One region of the Photobacterium sp. ABD4_091 genome, then DNA from elsewhere that is predicted to be linked to it. Evidence: predicted binding sites of a transcription regulator. Region 1 holds the regulator's gene; each other region holds the start of a gene.

Region 1 (3,498 bases):
GGGGATACCGAGCCTGGACGAGAGCTTTGTAGTGATCCGCTTCCGCGGGATCAAAAAAGTGGACTTCCCCTACCTGCTATCAATGATCCAGGGGTCGTTTATGTCGCGCCACAATACCCTAGTGGTACCCGGCGGCAAGATGAGCTTTGCGATGGAACTAATTATGCGGCCGCTGATCCAGCAGCTGATTGATACGGGGAAGATTGGATAAGAATATTGATGGCTAGAGCATCCTTCACTGAGTGAAGTTGCCTTTGGTCCCATAAAGCCTAATGGTTCTATGGTTCTATGGTTCTATGGTTCTATGGTTCTATGGTTCTATGGTTCTGCAGGATATCTCTTCCCACAGAACCGCAGTACCATAGGGCCTTAGTGCCGCTATGACTCTTCCACTACCTCATACGAATGGGTCATCTCAACCCCTTCGCCCAGCATCAGACATACCGAGCAGTACTTTTCCAGCGAATCGGCGACAGTTTTTGCCACAACAGATTCGTCCAGGTTTTCACCGGTGACCACAAAGTGGAGGTTGGCGGTAGTAAAAATACGCGGTGCCTGCTCGCGGCGAACCGAGTTGATCTGCGCCTCACAGCCGGTAATTTTCTGTCCCGCTGACTTGAGCCCGTCAACCACATCCACCGAGCTACAGCCACCAGCTGCCATCAAAACCAGCTCCATCGGGCTTGGTGCTTTTTCGCCACCATTACCGTCCATGACCACGCTATGGCCGGAATTTGACTGTCCCAGGAAGGTCATATTTTCGACCCATTTGACTCGTGATTGCATTGCTTTCTCCTTACAACTTTTACGGGCTTTCGGCACTATCTAGCAACTGTGTGATCATGTGCACACTTATGACTACAAAATGGCCTTTTCACATAGATCAATATCAAGAAAAGCGCGCCGAAAAAAGATAAAATCTGAACTAATTATTCACGTGAGCTTGCAGCCCAGCGGTTGACTGAATATCCTAAACGACGAACTAATTATGGTTAGGCCCAGCCGCATTTTGAAGGACGTCGTTGTTGGGCAACAAACGCAGAGGAAGTTAGTAATATGGTTCCAGGTAAACCTCAAACAGATCCAACTCTAGAGTGGTTTCTTTCCCATTGCCACATTCACAAATACCCTTCAAAGAGTACTTTGATCCACGCGGGTGAAAAAGCAGAGACGCTCTACTACATCGTCAAAGGTTCTGTTGCGGTCCTGATCAAGGATGAAGAAGGTAAGGAGATGATCCTGTCTTACCTAAACCAAGGTGACTTCATCGGTGAATTAGGCCTATTTGAAGAAGGCCAGGAGCGTACTGCCTGGGTTCGTGCTAAGACCCCTTGTGAAGTCGCTGAGATTTCTTTCAAGAAGTTCCGCCAGCTTATCCAGGTTAACCCAGACATCCTGATGCGCCTATCTGCGCAAATGGCTAGCCGCCTGCAGGTGACAAGCCAGAAAGTGGGTGACTTGGCATTCCTGGACGTAACAGGCCGCATCGCACAGACACTATTGAACCTGGCTAAACAGCCGGATGCAATGACACACCCTGATGGTATGCAGATCAAGATCACTCGCCAGGAAATCGGCCAAATCGTTGGCTGTTCCCGTGAGACTGTAGGTCGTATCTTGAAGATGCTGGAAGAGCAGAACCTGATTTCTGCCCACGGCAAAACCATTGTTGTTTACGGTACTCGCTAAGCCATTAGCTAGCCGTAATACACACCGATCCCCAAAAGCCGCTTCGTGCGGCTTTTTTATTCTCCGCAACACGCCCGTTCCAGTATTCCCGCTTCAACATTCACATTTCATGCTTTAAGGGTATTAATGTCTACGGCATCACTGTTTTTGTGCTTGTATCTACCCCACTTAGTGCTACATTGTGCATATCATCCACAGCACCTGTAATGGAATACCGGTATGGACATCGAACGCTTTTCACCACATAGCACCCATCACTTGCACCGCGGCGTCATTTCGCCCCTTCCCGATACCATTGAAATGACCGGGTTCAGTGACAGCCGCCACTACTTAGAGCAACACGATAAGGTGAAACGCCATCCGCCAGAATCCCACTTGGGCTACCCGCTCGACAGCTTCAAGCATTAATGCAGGTTTTAAATGCTAGGCTCTAAACGCTAGGTGCCAGATTTTAAAAAGGCCTGTGGCAGTCATTGCCAGAGGCCTTGAGAGCTAGAGCTTCGTCCTTGCCAGTATCACCGTCCCCCCTGCTGAGGTAGCTGGACTAGCTAACGTCGGTGCTTTCGAAAATCTTATCTGCCGACGCTTCGACAAAGCCGGTATATAGCTCACCGTCTTCTTTCGGGTAACGCTTGGCAAACTCATAGAAGCCACCGGGGATGGTATAGACCCCATCGGTAAAGCCCACCTCCACCCTGTCAGCCATGGTCGATGACTGCTCGAGCATCACTTCAGGGCTACCTTTGACCTCCCCACCAGAGCTGTTGATGTCAAACCCATTGTGTCGCAGCAGGTGATTGACCTCGGCCACTTCGGTGAACTGCTCAAGCTGGTTGAGGCTGACAGTAAAGTGGTTGGCACCGAAGCCATGGGCGGCAAGCCAGCCTGCGTATTCGCTTTCTGCCACCAACAACTCGTAGGCCGCATAATCCAAATCCCATAGCCGCCCGCCATAGAGGAAGGCCGGATCATGCATCGCCTGCTCGGGAACCTGGTCGACCAGATCCCTCACGGTCTGTTGCAACAGAGAACTGAACTGCCCGACCATCAACTCACTGATAAACACTTTAGGCGCCAGCGGGTTGGGGTGCTCAAAGTGCTCGGCATACAGCTTCTTGGCCTCAAAGTGATAGCGGCCGCAAGGCTTATAGCCAATTGCAATGAACGGGGCTGCCAGACGGTCAAGCCCGACCTTCGGCAGGTTGAATGTCCGCAGCGCAATATGATCATTGAGCAGCGGCTCCTCTTCGGTCAGCAGATCATGAACCTGAGCGGCTGACGGGCACAGGCGCTGGATATAATCCTGCCATAGCCCGGAAAATAGTTGCTCTACCCTTTCCATGTGCTCGCTATCCTCTTTGGCTGGTGATTGATTGACGGCCATCAAAGCGTGATGCCCGGTGATAGCTGGGCGGGAAGCTCAGCCTGCTCACCTTCCATTGATGCCATCGGGTACGCACAATAGTCTGCCGCGTAATACGCGCTCGGCCGCAAGTTGCCTGACGCCCCCGGCCCACCAAATGGCGCATCACCACTGGCTCCGGTTAGCTGGCGGTTGCGGTTCACAATCCCGGCCCGGATATGCTCGATGAAGTACTGCCATTCGCTATCATCGGTCGATACCAAACCGGCAGACAAGCCATACCGGGTATCATTGGCTTTCTCAACCGCCTCATCTAGCTCGTGGTAGCGAGCAACCTGCAGCAGCGGGCCAAAGTATTCCTCATCCGGCAACTCGGCAATCTGGCTGACTTCGATGATCCCCGGGGTGACAATTGCCCCCTGGCCACGGGTGGCCGCTAGCAATGC
Region 2 (3,498 bases), 300 kb from region 1:
AGGTCAAGCATGATCTGGTCGATTTCAGCTTGTGCTTTAGCGTCTTTACCTACTAGAGCTTCCGCGATTGGGCCGTTCACAGCTTCAACAGCTTTAAGAACGCCTTTACCTAGGAAACGAGACTTGTCACCGTCGCGTAGCTCAAGAGCTTCACGAGAACCAGTTGATGCACCAGATGGTGCAGCAGCCATACCTACGAAACCGCCTTCTAGGTGAACTTCAGCTTCAACAGTTGGGTTACCACGTGAGTCAATGATTTCACGACCTAGAACTTTAACGATCTTAGACATTGTGTTTCCTCTTGCTTTATCTTCAAATTAAAAGCTAAAAAAATAGCTGCAGCCATCACTGCCACAGCTATCCGTAATCCTTACTTGTTAAGCTCACCGCGCTGGTTTGCACCAGCCGCTTTCACGAAGCCTTCAAATAGAGGGTGGCCATCGCGAGGCGTAGAGGTGAACTCAGGGTGGAACTGAGCGGCCACAAACCATGGGTGGTTCGGGATCTCGATGATTTCCACCAACTTCTTGTCTGCAGACAGACCAGAAATTTTCAGACCTGCTTTCTCTAGTTGAGGAAGTAGGTTGTTGTTTACTTCGTAGCGGTGACGGTGACGCTCATGAATCGTTGGGTTACCGTATAGTTCACGCGCTTTCGAACCTTCAGCCAAGTGACATAGCTGAGAACCAAGACGCATAGTACCGCCAAGGTCAGATTTTTCGGTACGCTCTTCAACGTTGCCTTCGCCATCAACCCACTCAGTGATCAGGCCAACAACCGGGTTCTTGGTATCAGCGTTAAACTCGGTAGAGTGAGCGCCCTCAAGACCCGCAACATTACGTGCGAATTCAATCAATGCCACCTGCATACCCAGGCAGATGCCAAGGTAAGGAATTTTGTTTTCACGGGCGTACTGTGCAGTTAGGATCTTGCCTTCTACACCACGGCCGCCGAAGCCACCAGGAACCAAGATAGCGTCAAGGCCTTGCAGCGCTTCTTCGCCTTTGCTTTCGACATCTTGCGAGTCAACGTACTTGATCTTAACAGATAGGCGGTTCTTCAGGCCTGCATGCTTCAGAGCTTCGTTCACTGACTTGTACGCATCTGGTAGTTCGATGTACTTACCCACCATACCGATAACAACTTCGGCAGTTGGGTTAGCTTCTTCGTAGATCACCTGTTCCCACTCAGAAAGATCAGCTTCCGGTGCTGTAATGCCGAAACGCTGACATACCAAGTCATCAAGACCCTGAGCCTTGATAAGCTGTGGGATCTTGTAGATGGAATCTACGTCTTTCATTGAAATAACGGCTTTTTCCTGAACATTACAGAACAGTGCAATCTTGGCACGCTCGTTAGCAGGGATCATACGGTCAGAACGACATACCAGGATGTCTGGCTGAATACCGATAGAAAGCAGCTCTTTCACAGAATGCTGGGTTGGCTTAGTTTTCACTTCGCCAGCCGCTGCCAGGTATGGTACTAGTGTCAGGTGCATGAACATAGCGCGCTCGCGGCCTAGTTCTACAGCTAGCTGACGGATAGCTTCCATAAATGGTAGAGATTCGATATCACCTACTGTGCCGCCTACTTCGACGATAGCAACGTCGTGGCCTTCTGCACCAGCAATAACACGCTCTTTGATCGCGTTGGTGATGTGTGGGATAACCTGAATCGTTGCACCTAGGTAGTCACCACGACGCTCTTTACGCAGTACATCAGCGTAAACACGTCCCGCAGTGAAGTTGTTGCGCTTAGTCATCTTGGTACGGATGAAACGCTCATAGTGACCTAGGTCAAGGTCAGTCTCTGCACCGTCTTCCGTTACGAATACTTCACCATGCTGAATCGGGCTCATTGTGCCTGGGTCAACGTTGATGTAAGGGTCTAGCTTCATCATGGTCACTTTTAGACCACGTGCTTCTAGAATAGCCGCCAGCGATGCTGCAGCAATACCTTTACCTAGTGAGGATACGACCCCGCCCGTAACAAAAATGTAATTCGTTGTCATGTTTTACCTGGAAGATTGGTATAGAGGATATAAAAAGTATCTGGACGGGAAATTAGTATACCAGACACACTTTATTGCCACAACGTGAAAACTATCACAGCACGTTTGGTTTTTTTTTGTTTCAAATCAAATCTACTAAACTAGGTGACTATCCTTTGACCATTCCTTCGTCCGAGCGCTACTATCCTCTCCACCTAGCCTACTTTGTCTTCAGCTCGTTACGCTTGACCTCATCCCAGATCGCATCCAGATATTCGAGGGTGCATTCGTCGAGGCGCATTCCTCTTTCTAGCACAGTTTTCTCCACTTCGCGAAAACGGCGCTCGAATTTTTGGTTGGCACGTTGCAGGGCCACTTCCGGTTTGACCTGTACATGACGACTGAAATTGGCAACAGCAAACAACAAATCACCCATTTCTTCTTCGACTTTAGCCTGATCAGGTGACACTTGGATGACTTCTTCCATTACCTCTTCAATTTCCTCGTGCACCTTGTCAACGACCGGTCCCAGGGTATCCCAATCAAAGCCATGTTTGGCACAGCGCTTCTGGATTTTATCGGCCCGGGTCAGCGCTGGCAGCGCGCGCGGAATGTTGGCAAGGACACTGCTATCCTCCCCTTTCGCTGATCGCTCCTTGGCTTTCTCCGCTTCCCAGTTGGCGTTGATGTCCGCCTCGTTGGCAAACTCAGTATCGGCAAACACATGGGGATGACGGCGAGTGAGTTTTTCGTTGATCCCCTCAACCACATCATCAAAATCAAACAGCCCCTGCTCCTTGCCGAGCTGGCTGTAGAAAATCACTTGGAACAGCAGGTCGCCCAGCTCTTCACGGACATCCTCCCAGTTCTGCTGCTCAATCGCATCGGCCACTTCGTAGGCTTCTTCCAAGGTATGCGGCACGATGGTGGCGAAGGTCTGCTTCAGATCCCACGGGCAGCCATTGTCCGGATCACGCAGCTTGGCCATGATCTCCACCAGTTGTTCGATAGGGCGTTGTGATTTACTCATAGGATTCATCTCTGTCTGCAAAAAGAAAAAGCGGCAGCCTTGGCTCCCGCTTTTGTCGTCAATTTTAATAGTGCTTAGTGTAGTCTTTTCGCCTCGGCGACGTCTCTCACCTGCTCGATGCGCTTGAGCACCCGGCTCAGCACTTCCAGGTCGGTCAGCTCGATATCGAAGTCCATGATCGACATCTGCTTCTTGTAATCGACCCGGCTCTTCATCCCCGCGACTTTGACCTTCTCGTTGGCCAAGGTATTGGTCAGCTCTTTGAGCAGACCGTTACGCTCAGCGGCGGTGACCCTGACCGTGATGTGGTAGTTGCCTACAAAGCCGCCGCCCCACACCGTGTCAATGATCCGCTCAGGCGCGACATGACGGAGCTCTTCAAGCTGCTCACAGTCGCTGCGGTGCACCGAGATCCCGCGCCCCTGGGTGACAAACCCCTGGATGTCATCGCCCGGGATTGGCTGGCAACAGCGGGCCA
Region 3 (3,498 bases), 730 kb from region 1:
ACCCGGCGACCAGCGCCAGCAGTACTTCACTCATAATCATTTCTCTGTCTGTTACAGCACAAAGGAAAGTGTAGCCTGCTCCGCAATGAAAGTAATGTTAGCAAAGGGTTTTGCCAGAAACCGGAGCGCAATCGATTTTATGGCATCAAATAGAAACGGCGGAGGGGATGTTTACTAAATATGTTGATTCGAGATCCTAGGGGCAAGAGCAATCCTAGTTCCTAGAGAAAGGTTCGGATTATGGTTTCTGGGTTCTGCAAGTAGCACTCGCTTATAGCTATGATACGCTAAGCTCTTGCTTCTGCTTTTCGCTTTTCGCTTTTCCCAGGATCTAGGAACCGCTTTTCCTAGGCCCCACCTACGCTCTTCCCAGAACCTAGAGCCCGCTTCTCCTAGGACCTAGGATCAAGGAACTAGGATCCCACAAATCCCACATACAAAAACGCCGCGGATAACCGCGGCGTTTTATCAGGCTTTCAGCTTGCTGTAATTAAGCAAGGCTGATGAATAGACCTGCGATAGTTGCAGACATCAGGTTAGAAAGCGTACCAGCGGCAACAGCTTTCATACCGAAGCGTGCGATATCGTGGCGACGGCTTGGCGCCAGACCACCTAGACCACCCAGTAGGATTGCTACTGAAGATAGGTTTGCGAAACCACATAGAGCGAACGAGATGATTGCTTCAGTCTTAGGAGAAAGAACAACCTCAGCGCCTTCCGCTAGGTATGGGGCAAAGTTCAGGTAAGCAACGAATTCGTTAACTACCAGCTTCTGACCGATGAAAGAACCAGCGATGGTTGCTTCTGACCACGGCACACCGATTAGGAATGCAAGAGGAGAGAATACATAACCCAGGATAAGCTCTAGCGTCAGCTCAGGCATACCGAACCAACCACCGATGCCACCTAGCATACCGTTGATTAGCGCGATTAGACCGATGAATGCTAGAAGCATTGCACCAACGTTTAGTGCTAGCTGCATACCAGAAGATGCACCCGCTGCCGCTGCGTCGATAACGTTCGCTGGCTTGTCGTCGCCTTCTGTTGCGTCGCTTGCTAGCTGCTCTACAGCTTCTTCAGTTTCAGGCTTGATGATCTTAGCAAATAGAAGACCACCAGGAGCTGCCATGAATGAAGCGGCGATTAGGTACTCTAGAGGAACACCCATAGATGCGTAACCCGCAAGTACACCACCCGCTACAGACGCCAGACCACCACACATTACCGCGAACAGCTCAGACTGAGTCATTTTTGGTACGAACGGACGGATAACCAAAGGTGCTTCCGTTTGACCAACGAAGATGTTAGCTGTTGCAGACATTGATTCGGCACGTGAAGTACCTAGCGCTTTCTGTAGACCACCACCTAGGATGTTGATCACAACCTGCATGATACCCAGGTAGTAAAGTACGCTGATCAGTGCAGAGAAGAAAACGATTACTGGTAGTACGCGTAGGGCAAACACGAAGCCGCCACCACCGAATACTTCAAACATTTTGTCTGAAGTCAGGCCACCGAATAGGAAGTTGATACCGTCGTTACCGTAGGCGATAACGTTGGCAACAGCTGTAGACATGCCATATAGCACGTCACGGCCAACAGGTACATAAAGAACAAATGCACCCAAACAGAATTGGATGGCAAATGCACCACCCACAGTACGTAGATTGATAGCTTTACGGTTATCAGATAGTAGCACTGCAAGACCTAGCAGTACTGCCATCCCAACCAGGCTCATAAACATGCTCATAGTTTATGGCTTCCCTTTAGTTAAGTTTGGCGTCTCGACAATTCGGCTCATTAAGAGTCCGGCGCATTATACTCATGCTGCGGCGGATAAAATAACGCCGACCTCACACTTTGCAAGGAAAGAGAGTGAAAGTTCAATTCCAAACGTGAGCTCCATCACAGTTTCACGCAAACGTTTTACGCAAACGTTTATTTTGTGATGTCTGTTCACACCCGGATACGGAAAAGTTCAGCAGTGGTTAAGCTAGTTGCCTGCTTAATGATCTGTTCGCTTTCCGTTCTGATCGCTGCAAGTTCATGCAGCACATTCACTAACCGATCGGGTCGGTTTGGCTCTCCCTGAAACCCAGCAACTGGCATGTCTGGTGCGTCCGTTTCCAGCAGCAATGCATCCAGTGGCAGTGCTGCTATTGTATTGCGAGTCTTATTGGCACGGCGATATGTAATCGTTCCCCCGACACCAATTTTGATACCTAGATCAATAAGCTGCGTGGCTTGTTGATAGCTGCCGCTAAATCCGTGGTACACCCCACCCGCAATCGGCACGTTTTGCCTCAAAACCCGCATTAATTCAGGGAACGCTTTGCGGCAATGCAAAATGACCGGCAAATCAAAGCGGTTGGCCAGCTGTAACTGGGCTGCTAATACCGAAACCTGTTGATTTTGGTCGGCATCCGCAATGGCAAAGTCTAGCCCACATTCCCCGACAGCAACGCAACGTGAATCATTGCGGCCCCGCAGCGTGGCCTCAGCAGCCAGTTCAGACTCGAGTTGATTCAATGTATTAGCATCATGCTCAGCGCTAAAAAAGGGATGCAAACCCAAGCCAAAATACAGGCAGGGAAAGCGCCCAGCCAGCTTGCGAACCGCCTGCCAGTTGCGCTGGCCGACAGCCGGGATAACTATTTTTTCAACCCCCGCCTTGTGTGATAACCCCAAGTAATACTCAGGGTCATCACAAAACGGCGCAAAGTCGAAGTGGCAATGGCTGTCAATCAGCATGCGGTTTGGCCTGCGCTGAACAGCGCTTTGGCGCCTGCTGCTTGTTAGCAGGGTGGCGCGGATCATCGGTGTCATAACGCACCGGTGCACAGCAGCGGCGGTTCTCGGGCACCAGCCCCATTTTTTCACACCAGCGGTCGTACGCCGCTACCCCACGCTTAATCAACGACATCATGGCAGTCTTCTTCCTGTTGTTGTGTGGACTTAGCGACCATGACGATCATGCTACGCCCGGTCGCCAGTATAGTATCACGGGTATATAACGGCGCTTCATCGATAGGATAGATATCATGGGGAGACGACTTGGCGGTGTTGATCACCAGATGCCAATCACTGCAATGGCGATCCGGCAGGGTAAACTCGAGCGGATCCCAGAAGGCATTACAAATCACGTAAAGCTCATCCTGGGTGATCGGGTGATATACCGTCAGTGCAATGGAATGGGAATTTTCCGACCAATCCGGCTGCTCAGGCAAGACCCCGTGCCAGCGGATCCCGACATCTTCCAGTACCGAGTTGAGTGACATATGCATGTTCCAGTCAATGGTCGGCTCGGCGGTGCGCAACTGGCTAAGCAGGGTAACAAAGCGCAGCAGGTCGCTGTGGGTATCCACCAGCCCCCAGTCAAACCAGCTCAGCTCATTATCCTGGCAGTAGGCGTTATTGTTGCCCTGCTGGGTACGGCGCACTTCATCCCCCATATTGAGCATCGGGGTGCCAAGCGCCAGGAACAAGGTTGCCAGCATG
Region 4 (3,498 bases), 740 kb from region 1:
AAGTTTTACCGCTGATAGGTCTTCGTTCGGAGAAACTTTTTTCATCTCGCCAGCAACGATTTCAGCTAGTGGGCCAAGGATAACCTGCAGGTTGTTTGAACCAAGCTTAACCACACCCATTGCACCTAGTGCTTTCAGCGTTTTCTCGTCAGCAAGGCTGCTGTCTTTCAGTGTTAGACGTAGACGAGTGATACATGCATCGATGTTTTCTAGGTTAGATACGCCACCTAGTGCAACGATGTATTGCTTCGCTAGCTCACCAGTTTCCTGTGAACCACCTACCTCTGAAGAAGCTTCTTCATCGTCTTCACGACCAGGAGTCTTCAGGTTGAACTTAACGATAACGGTACGGAAGATTGCGTAGTATAGGCCGAAGAATACCAGACCCTGAACAATCAGCATGTACCAGTTTGTTGCAAGCGGGTTACGCGTTGATAGAACCATATCAACTAGACCTGCAGAGAAGCCGAAGCCAGCAATCCACTGCATTGACGCTGCGATGTATACAGAGATACCCGCTAGGAATGCGTGAAGTACGTATAGGCCTGGTGCTAGGAACATGAATGAGAATTCTAGCGGCTCAGTTACACCGGTGAAGAATGATGCGAAACCTGCTGCAATCATAATAGAAGCAACTTTTTCTTTGTTCTTCGCTTTAGCAGTGTGGTAGATAGCTAGCGCTGCACCTGGTAGACCAAACATCATGATTGGGAAGAAACCAGCCTGGTACATACCCGTTACACCTGGAGTCGCTACGCCTTCAGCAATTGACTTCGCACCACCTAGGAAGTTAGGGATATCGTTAATACCTGCTACATCGAACCAGAATACAGAGTTCAGTGCGTGGTGTAGACCCACTGGGATTAGTAGACGGTTGAAGAATGCATAGATACCTGCACCTAGCTCACCCAGACCCTGGATACCTTCACCGAATGATACTAGGCCACCGTAAACAGTTGGCCATACGTACATCAGAATGAACGCGATAAAGATACCGGCAAAAGAAGTCAAGATAGGTACAAGACGCTTACCAGAGAAGAATGCTAGCGCTTTATGAAGCTCAACATGTGAGAAGCGGTTGTAGATTTCAGCCGATACGATACCCACTAGGATACCAACGAACTGGTTATTAATCTTCCCGAAGGCTGCTGGTACTGCGCTTGCGTCAATACCCTGGATCTGAGCCACAGCACCCGGAGAAAGTAGAGTGGTAACAACAAGGAAACCAACGAAACCAGATAGTGCTGCCGCACCGTCTTTGTCTTTAGACATACCGTAAGCAACACCCACTGCAAACAGTACTGACATGTTATCGATGATCGCGGCACCTGCTTTGATCAAGAAGGCAGCAAGTGCACTGTTCGCACCCCAGCCGTTCGGATCAATCCAGTAACCAATACCCATTAGAATTGCTGCTGCAGGTAGCGTGGCGACAGGCACCATCAATGCTTTACCTACTTTTTGAAAATATCCAAGAATGTTCACCCTTAGTTCCCCCTATGGTTTTCTTAGATTCGATGTTAGGTAACTTATTTTAGCTACCCGATTAAGTTACTTGCAGTTTAAGAATTTTATTTCGCCCCGCAAATTAAAACGTCATCATTTGTGATCTTAGTCACCAGTATTGGCAATTGGCAGGCGATTTTGCTAGCTCGATCATAAAACTTATTTTATCATGCAAAACAAATGCGATATCACGCTATGATTTAACTGTAATTTAATTTTGGAATGAGGTGTCACTGTGAGACTAATCCCACTGAATGAAGCTAAAGATGTAGGTTTGTGGTCAGCTCGCTATATTGCTGATCGTATTAACAAATTTGAGCCAACAGCGGAACGTCCTTTTGTCCTGGGCCTACCAACAGGTGGCACCCCGCTAGCGACTTACAAGCGCCTAATCGAGCTTTATCAGGCCGGCGAAGTAAGCTTCAAGCATGTTGTAACCTTCAACATGGACGAATACATTGGTATTCCGGCTGACCACCCAGAGTCGTACCGTAGCTTCATGTACAACAACTTCTTCAACCACATTGATATTCAAGAAGAAAATATCAATTTGCTGAATGGTAATGCTGAAGACCACGAAGCAGAGTGCCAGCGTTACGAAGACAAAATTAAGTCCTACGGCAAAATCAACCTATTTATGGGTGGCGTGGGCAACGACGGCCACATTGCATTCAACGAGCCAGCGTCTTCACTGGCTTCTCGCACCCGTATCAAGACCCTGACTGAAGATACCCGCATCGCAAACTCCCGTTTCTTCGATGGCGATATCAACCAGGTTCCTAAGTACGCACTGACTATCGGTGTGGGTACCCTGCTAGATTCTGCGGAAATCATGATTCTGGTAACCGGCCACAACAAAGCACTTGCCCTACAGGCTGCGGTTGAAGGCTCAGTAAACCACCTATGGACAGTCTCTGCACTTCAGCTTCACCCTAAATCTCTGATTGTGTGTGATGAGCCATCAACACAAGAGTTGAAGGTGAAGACAGTGAAGTACTTCAAAGAGCTAGAAGCTGAAAATATCAAGCACCTGTAATTAAGGAGTTATTCATGTACGCGCTAACCAATTGCCGCATTTACACCGGTAGCGATGTGCTGAATAACCACGCCGTCATTATTGACGGCGTGAACATTCATGCTGTCTGCCACGAATCAGAGCTGCCTTCTGATATCGAAACCCGCGATCTAGATGGAGCCAACCTGACTCCAGGCTTCATCGACCTCCAGCTAAATGGCTGTGGCGGTGTCATGCTCAATGACGAAATCAACGCCGACACTATCCACACCATGCACCGTGCCAACCTGAAATCAGGCTGCACCAGCTTCCTGCCAACGCTGATCACCTCTTCAGACGAAGATATGAAAGCAGCCATCGCTGCCGAGCGTGACTACCAGAGCCAATACAACAATCACTCACTAGGCTTGCACCTTGAAGGTCCATACCTGAACGTGATGAAGAAAGGCATTCACTCTGTTGACCATATCCGCCGCTCTGACAACGAGATGATCAACACTATCTGCGAAAACGCTGATGTGGTTACCAAGGTCACCTTGGCGCCGGAGCAGAACGACCATAGCCATATCGAGCAGTTGGTTAAAGCCGGTATCGTAGTATCAGCTGGCCACACCAATGCAACTTATGTGGAAGCCCGCAAAGGCTTCGCATCCGGTATTACGTTTGCTACCCACCTGTTCAACGCGATGACGCCAATTGCTGGTCGTGAGCCAGGTATGGTCGGCGCCATTTACGACACACCAGAAGTCTATACTGGCGTGATCGCCGACGGTTTCCATGTCGATTATGCCAATATCCGTATGGCACACCGCATGAAAGGCGACAAACTTGTTTTGGTCACCGATGCAACTGCACCTGCAGGAGCAGACATGGATCACTTTATTTTTGTCGGCAAGAAAGTATATTACCGAGATGGCAAGTGTGTTGATGAGAATGGCACACTTGGTGGTTCGGCACTGACGATGATCGAAGCGGTT

What was found. The regulator CRP, encoded in region 1, controls carbon source genes, mostly activating them, when cyclic AMP is high. The targets are predictions, from matches to a motif close to TGTGANNNNNNTCACA.
Region 2: the regulator CRP is predicted to act here: its motif matches at 2,095-2,110, upstream of ACXAGQ_RS04790 (CTP synthase).
Region 3: the regulator CRP is predicted to act here: its motif matches at 1,895-1,910, upstream of ACXAGQ_RS09640 (NupC/NupG family nucleoside CNT transporter).
Region 4: the regulator CRP is predicted to act here: its motif matches at 1,605-1,620, upstream of nagE (N-acetylglucosamine-specific PTS transporter subunit IIBC).

The regions. Positions count from the first base shown of each region.
Region 1 is NZ_JBSWWQ010000001.1:1,358,208-1,361,705, forward strand. It holds gene ACXAGQ_RS06310 (phosphoribulokinase) at 1-211, shown strand, start outside; gene ACXAGQ_RS06315 (OsmC family protein) at 379-786, opposite strand; gene crp (cAMP-activated global transcriptional regulator CRP) at 1,057-1,689, shown strand; gene ACXAGQ_RS06325 (hypothetical protein) at 1,909-2,097, shown strand; gene ACXAGQ_RS06330 (2-oxoadipate dioxygenase/decarboxylase family protein) at 2,234-3,031, opposite strand; gene astD (succinylglutamate-semialdehyde dehydrogenase) at 3,073-3,498, opposite strand, start outside.
Region 2 is NZ_JBSWWQ010000001.1:1,059,558-1,063,055, forward strand. It holds gene eno (phosphopyruvate hydratase) at 1-290, opposite strand, end outside; gene ACXAGQ_RS04790 (CTP synthase) at 371-2,011, opposite strand; gene mazG (nucleoside triphosphate pyrophosphohydrolase) at 2,211-3,020, opposite strand; gene relA (GTP diphosphokinase) at 3,095-3,498, opposite strand, start outside.
Region 3 is NZ_JBSWWQ010000001.1:2,084,456-2,087,953, reverse strand. It holds gene ACXAGQ_RS09645 (XapX domain-containing protein) at 1-34, opposite strand, end outside; gene ACXAGQ_RS09640 (NupC/NupG family nucleoside CNT transporter) at 491-1,750, opposite strand; gene ACXAGQ_RS09635 (TatD family hydrolase) at 1,957-2,751, opposite strand; gene ACXAGQ_RS09630 (DUF5363 family protein) at 2,741-2,926, opposite strand; gene glgX (glycogen debranching protein GlgX) at 2,910-3,498, opposite strand, start outside.
Region 4 is NZ_JBSWWQ010000001.1:614,570-618,067, forward strand. It holds gene nagE (N-acetylglucosamine-specific PTS transporter subunit IIBC) at 1-1,485, opposite strand, end outside; gene nagB (glucosamine-6-phosphate deaminase) at 1,742-2,542, shown strand; gene nagA (N-acetylglucosamine-6-phosphate deacetylase) at 2,557-3,498, shown strand, end outside.